Regions from separate parts of the Paenibacillus sp. E194 genome, predicted to be linked through region 1. Evidence: a T-box and tRNA genes for the amino acid it is inferred to sense, from the RefSeq annotation. Region 1 holds a T-box; the other holds one or more tRNA genes.
The links. A T-box is a leader RNA that pairs with one kind of tRNA and senses whether it is charged. The one in region 1 lies ahead of AZ66_RS03385 (valine--tRNA ligase), so its partner is inferred to be a tRNA-Val.

Region 1 (3,424 bases):
GCGCAGCTAGCAGCAATGAATGAGGAGACAACTGGTGAGGAAGTAAAGTGGCAGTCGTTATTCCTGCAGCGTATTGATGATGAGCGGGCTTTCAAGAAGGTGCGCTTGTGTATTGTGCAGCGTTCTGAAACACTCGATACAATTGCTGATCGCTATTGCATGAATTCGAGAGAAATTGCGCTCTACAACCGCTTAGCGGAATCGGATATATCCGAAGGGCAAGTTCTGTATATTCCTACCTCGTAACAATATCTCCACTTCCTATTAGATAGGCAAGAAACCCGTATGGCTCAATGAGCGACGGGTTTCTTTGTGTCTGCATGCAGCTGTACAAGCTTCAATATACATCCCACAAAAATCCAATGAAGATGAGGAATAATACAAATAGCAAAAATACGTCAAATGCTGTTGGCAGAAGCAACGTGCGAACAAATTGCAAGCAAATGATGGGGAAAAGAACCCCTTTAATGGAACCTCGAACACGACACCACCACCGTTCCATGTAAAACACCTCCTATAGTACATGTTATGAAAAATGAAAAACAGGATATGACTAATAGGGAAAGCATTTGTCAGTATCCTTTTGTGCTTCGTCTATTGACTCGCTCGGTATGCGAAGGTACAATATATCGTAAATGTTATTGTTTATTTTTATAAAGATCTGATTGAAAGACTATGAACAGGAGTAGTAAGCGATTGGCCCCTTACAGAGAGCAGAGCGACACGGTGCAACGCCTGCAGGATTGTCCCGCGCTGAAGTCACCTGGGAGTTGCCCTTTTGAACGTGTCACGGTAATGTATGAACACGATGTTCATCATGTTCCGGATACGCAAGATTAGGCCGGCCGCAGCCGTTATTTGCAACTGAAGTGCCGCTCGCACGATCTGTAGGATGTAAGGATCTGTTCTGGGAGCGGAATAAAGGTGGTACCACGGAAGCTAAACCTTTCGTCCTTTGTGGCGTAAGGTTTTTTTATTTGCCTACGTAAGCGAATTGTCCTTGCAAATACCGAGCTATACGCTTAGAGAAGCATGCATGGATCGAGCAGTATGATTTGCTTCGATTATATAGGCAGAACATTGTCGATTAGATATTCATGATTATGTAACGGAGGGATTTGCTTGGCAGAGAATCAAGAGCAACTGTCTATGCCTACGACGTATGATCCGAAGGCAGCGGAGCAGAAATGGTATGATTTTTGGATGAAAGGCGAGTATTTTAAAGCAGGTGATCGCAAGGATGCTGAACCATTCACAATCGTGATCCCGCCTCCGAACGTTACTGGTATGCTGCATATTGGTCATGCACTTGACTTTACATTGCAGGATATTTTGATTCGTTTCAAGCGGATGCAAGGATATGATGCTTTGTGGCTTCCAGGTTCTGACCATGCAGGTATTGCAACGCAGACGAAGGTAGAGCAGAAGCTGCGCGAAGAAGGGATTACACGCTATGATCTTGGGCGTGAAGCATTCTTGGAGCGTGTATGGGATTGGAAAGAGAAGTATGCGAATACGATTCGTGAGCAATGGGCGAAGATGGGACTGTCCTTGGACTTCTCCCGTGAGCGTTTTACGCTGGACGAGGGTCTGTCTCGTGCGGTTCGTCAAGTATTCGTGAAGCTCTATGAGAAAGGTCTCATCTACCGCGGTAAGTATATTATCAACTGGGATCCGGCAGCACGTACGGCATTGTCTGATATCGAAGTTGAATATAAGGAAGTGCAGGGGCATCTCTATCACCTGCAATATCCTCTGAAGGATGGCAGCGGCACAATCACTGTGGCGACAACACGTCCAGAGACGATGCTTGGCGATACAGCAGTAGCTGTACACCCTAAGGATGAGCGCTATAAGCATATGATTGGAAAAATGCTGGTACTGCCGATTGTTGGCAGAGAGATTCCGGTCATTGCTGACGATTATGTAGATAAAGACTTCGGAAGTGGCGCGGTTAAGATTACGCCAGCCCATGATCCGAATGACTTTGAAATGGGACTCCGCCATCAACTGCCGCAAATTACGGTAATGGATGAGTCCGGTAAAATGAACGAGCTGGCTGGCCAATATCAAGGGCTTGATCGTGCAGATTGCCGCAAGCAGATCGTGAAAGATTTGCAAGAGCAAGGCGTGCTGATCAAGATTGAAGATCATGTGCATCAAGTTGGTCACAGCGAGCGCAGTGGCGCAGTTGTAGAGCCGTATTTGTCTACGCAATGGTTCGTGAAGATGAAGCCACTCGCGGAGCGTGCAATCGAAGCACAGAAGTCTGGCAAAGGTGTTAATTTCGTGCCTGATCGCTTCGAGAAGACATATTTGCATTGGATCGAGAATGTACGCGACTGGTGTATTTCCCGCCAGCTGTGGTGGGGACATCGTATCCCTGCATGGTACTGTGAGGATTGCGGACACATTCATGTTGCAGAAGAAGACGCGATTGCATGTACATCATGCGGAAGCAGCCATTTGAAGCAGGATGAAGATGTACTTGATACATGGTTCAGCTCTGCATTGTGGCCGTTCTCCACACTTGGATGGCCGGAACAGACGGAAGATCTGAAGCGCTACTATCCAACGAATGTGCTCGTTACAGGCTATGACATCATTTACTTCTGGGTATCCCGCATGATCTTTACGGCGTTGGAATTCACAGACGAGATTCCGTTCAAGGATGTGCTGATGCACGGCTTGGTGCGTGATGCTGATGGCAAGAAAATGTCCAAATCGCTTGGGAATGGTGTCGATCCGCTTGAAGTTATCGAGAAGTACGGTGCTGATGCAATGCGCTTCATGATTTCGACGAGCAGTACACCGGGCCAAGACTTGCGCTTCCGCTGGGAACGTGTAGAACAGGCTCGCAACTTTGCCAATAAGATTTGGAATGCATCGCGCTTCGCTCTGATGAACCTGGAAGGGTTCACCTATGCGGATATCGACATCACAGGCGAATTGGGCACAGCTGACCGTTGGATTCTCCACCGTATGAACGAGACTGCCCGCGAAATTACACGCTTGATGGATGCCTATGAGTTCGGGGAAACAGGCCGTGTGCTCAATAACTTCATCTGGGATGATCTGTGCGATTGGTATATTGAATTTGCGAAGCTTAGCTTGTATGGCTCGAATGAGCAAGCGAAGAAGAAGACGCAATCCGTTCTGGCTTACGTGCTTGACCGTACAATGCGCATGATCCATCCGTTCATGCCGTACATCTCGGAGGAAATTTGGCAGCATCTGCCGCACTCCGGCGAGACGGTAACACTTGCGGAATGGCCAGTATACCATGCTGAATTCGAAGCGCCTGAGGCGGTTCGCGAGATGACACTTCTTATGGATATGATTCGCGCAGTACGTAATATTCGTGCTGAAGTGAACGTACCGATGAGCAAAAAGGTAGAATTGATTGTGAAGCCGACTGATCGTA
Region 2 (3,424 bases), on a different contig from region 1:
TTCATCCAACACAGATTAATGAAGCATAATGATCGACATTTATGAAGAAAACAGCCCTGGAGATCCTCAGGATCTCTAGGGCTGTCGGCCACTTGTATGGTTATACTTTAGGGCTCATACACTTCCTCAATAATTGGCTTACCATACACATCCTCATAGATCGGTATCTTCTTCTCTACAGGATCAATCCCAGGATAGAAGCGACTTGCGTCGACAGCGTTCATACTAAGCCCAACAAGCAGGACGCCCGTGATGATTCCAGCCAACATTACCACGCCTATTACGTTCCATGGTCTGCGCATGCTGCTACCCCCGCTAACATCACTAATAACTTCACGATATAGCCCCTATTCTCACCGTAAAGTTAATCCCTTAAACGTCTCATGCCCTTCCTTGCTCATGACTTCATTCCTTCTTGCTGGTATACTCTTCAACTGAGCGAAGCCATACAAATTGCTCATCATGCTTTGTACTATCAAAGATGAGAAGCTTGGATAAAAACCAACAGACAACCGCTACGATCCCAAACACACCGATTATCCATACACTCAATTCGGCTCCCATAACCCAACCTCCTCCGCTTGTCCCCATTCAATAGCGAAACATTCGTTATACCTTCACTATATGAAAGCAGTTGAAAGTTTAGTTCTTGCAATTACGAACAAAATAAAAAAGCATCCATCACCCGTTAGATACGAATGAGAGATGCTTGATCTAGTAATAATATCTATTTCCTCGCACAGATTGACAGCCACTGAGGCAAGGCTGCTGACTCGTTCAACTTCCAGTTGCACATATTCACAAGCTCTTGATCAGAAAAGAGACCTATTTGCAATGCGGGCACTGTTCTCTACTTGTCTCTCTGCAATATCGCATGAAGTCACTATTGCGCCCATAAGATGAAACGCAAATACCGCATAGTTGTCACCGCTAGAAGGCACACACTCGCTTCCCCTGCAAACAAGGCATGACGGAGTTGATCATTGCATAAGTCGTAGGATGAAACGCTGATTCTGGAGAATCTATTAGATTGGAAATTGCCTCTTCCGTTCGATATTTCGAATACCAAGTATCGGACCAATAATTCCAACTTTCCTTAACGATATGTAATGCACCCTTCTGCTCCATTCCAAACTTCCCTTCTCCATATAAGTTCTACTGTACTTCAGTATCCCTCAGAGAAATCAATGAAAATAGGCAGAGAATAATTCGTATTAAACTATATCCTTGATCTTATTTTTCTTAATGCATGATGTTGACAAATATACAAACACCGCTCTAGTATGTTGATAGCATGATGGGTTCGTACAGTGGAAGGGAATATATAGTGAAATTAGAGAGGCTCCTGTCTATTCTAATTGTAAATAAAGGGAGGATCCAAGTGGTCGAGATTGAGAACACGAAGGTAGCAGCAGTATTCGAACATTATCCATTACATATTCAAGGAAAATTGTTTTTTCTCCGTCAGCTCATTTTAGATACTGCATCGGAAACAGATGGTGTTGGTTCTGTGGAAGAGACGCTAAAATGGGGTGAACCTAGCTATGTCATGAAAAAAGGAAGCACGATTAGAATCGGTTGAAACAGGAGACTCCGAATCAGTATGCCTTGTATTTTAACTGTAACACAAAGCTAGTTGAGACATTTAGGGAAATTTATCGTGACATCTTCAAATTTGAAGGGAACCGAGCAATTGTGTTCGATGGAGACGACCTTGTATCCATAGATGAACTAAAGCAGTGCATTTGTGCATCGCTCACTTACCATACCCGAAAACATCTTCCTATGTTAGGTTTATTTTCATGACCAGAATGATTCTGTTGCAGGTTTCCACTGTTCAAAGGAATAGAAATAGAAAAAGCCTTCATAATCAAGGCTTTTGATGTTTAAAGTATGGTGATCTGTAGTGGGCTCGAACCACTGACCCCCACCCTGTCAAGATGGTGCTCTCCCAGCTGAGCTAACAGATCATGTTTATTAACAAATTTAATATAACATCAATATATTACCATGTCAATTACTAGAGATGACTTTTCCTGAATGATCGGCAGCCACATGAACCACTTTCACAGTATATCGCTCACACCTTCTTACAAGCCTACAACAACTTACTATTCCATGAAAGCAGTTCACGATGACACCTATTCCTTATTTAGATATTGGGGACTTGCCAGTCGATCTCCTGCTCGCCCCATTCGCGCAGCTTATTATTAATTTTCGAGTACGGCTTGCTTCCAAAGAACCCACGATGTGCAGACAAGGGACTTGGATGCGGCGCTTGTACGATATAATGCTTTGACAAATCAATCATGCTCGCCTTCGCTTGTGCATGGCTTCCCCATAGAACAAATATGATTGGGCGATCTCTGTCATTCAACAATTGAATGATACGGTCGGTGAACTTCTCCCAGCCCTTCCCGCGATGTGATGCTGCTTGTCCTTGTTCGACGGTCAGTACTGTGTTCAGCATGAGGACGCCTTGCTTGGCCCAGTGCAGCAAGCTTCCGTTGTTCGGCATCTTCAGACCAACATCTGCTGCTCCCTCTTTGAACATGTTCTGAAGTGAAGGCGGAAGTTTAACACCCGGTTGAACGGAAAAGCTTAATCCATGAGCCTGTCCTGGCCCATGATAAGGATCTTGGCCAACGATGACAATCTTCGTATCTGTATAGGACGTCGCATTCAATGCAGAAAATATATGATCATATGGCGGATAAATGACAGCACGCTCGTATTCTTCTCGAAGCCAGCCCCACAGCTGCTTGAAATATGGCTGTCTAACTTCCTCATGGAGCAATTCCGCCCAATCATTCTGTACATGCATTCCCACTGTATATTCCCCTTCCATGTCGGTATCTATCAGTCTATTACGATTATTATGTAATCCTCAAATCAATTCACATTTCATATTAAAAAGGAATATAAAGCAAAAAACTCCTCACTTGTTCAAACCCTGAACAGGAAAGGAGTTCTCATCATCAATAAGTGGTGCCGAGGACCGGGATCGAACCGGTACGGTAGTCACCTACCGCAGGATTTTAAGTCCTGTGCGTCTGCCAATTCCGCCACCCCGGCATATTTGCCACATCGTCATGTGGTTCAATATGCTGCATCATTGCGCACTACAAGCTGCTCATCCACTTTCGTTTCAAAACACTGTACATCGCAACCGACAAGATATAATATATCATACGCCTTTATATGATGTCAACAATAAATTTATCGATGTGAATGTTCGCAAATGAACATTCATAATCTGGTCTTTTTCCTCCTATTGGATTATCCCCACGTTACCTTTGTTACCATTATTTTCATTGGAATATTTGGCTTTTGTCGTACAATAGAACTACTACCATCTAGGAGGATCCGGGCAGTGAAGCGAATAATTACCCTACTATGTGCTTCTTTCTTACTCCTATCAGGC

Region 2: it has a tRNA-Val gene. The T-box ahead of AZ66_RS03385 (valine--tRNA ligase) is inferred to sense a tRNA for this amino acid. The anticodon was not compared.

The regions. Positions count from the first base shown of each region.
Region 1 covers NZ_JMDX01000013.1:27,826-31,249, reverse strand. The annotation lists gene AZ66_RS03390 (LysM peptidoglycan-binding domain-containing protein) at 1-246, shown strand, start outside; gene AZ66_RS31775 (hypothetical protein) at 338-502, opposite strand; T-box leader at 667-959, shown strand; gene AZ66_RS03385 (valine--tRNA ligase) at 1,150-3,424, shown strand, end outside.
Region 2 covers NZ_JMDX01000385.1:197-3,620, reverse strand. The annotation lists gene AZ66_RS27855 (hypothetical protein) at 108-302, opposite strand; gene AZ66_RS31710 (hypothetical protein) at 406-564, opposite strand; gene AZ66_RS32210 (hypothetical protein) at 1,382-1,582, shown strand; tRNA gene AZ66_RS27840 (tRNA-Val) at 1,895-1,970, opposite strand; gene AZ66_RS27835 (uracil-DNA glycosylase) at 2,153-2,824, opposite strand; tRNA gene AZ66_RS27830 (tRNA-Leu) at 2,987-3,075, opposite strand; partial or broken gene AZ66_RS27825 (bZIP transcription factor) at 3,374-3,424, shown strand, end outside.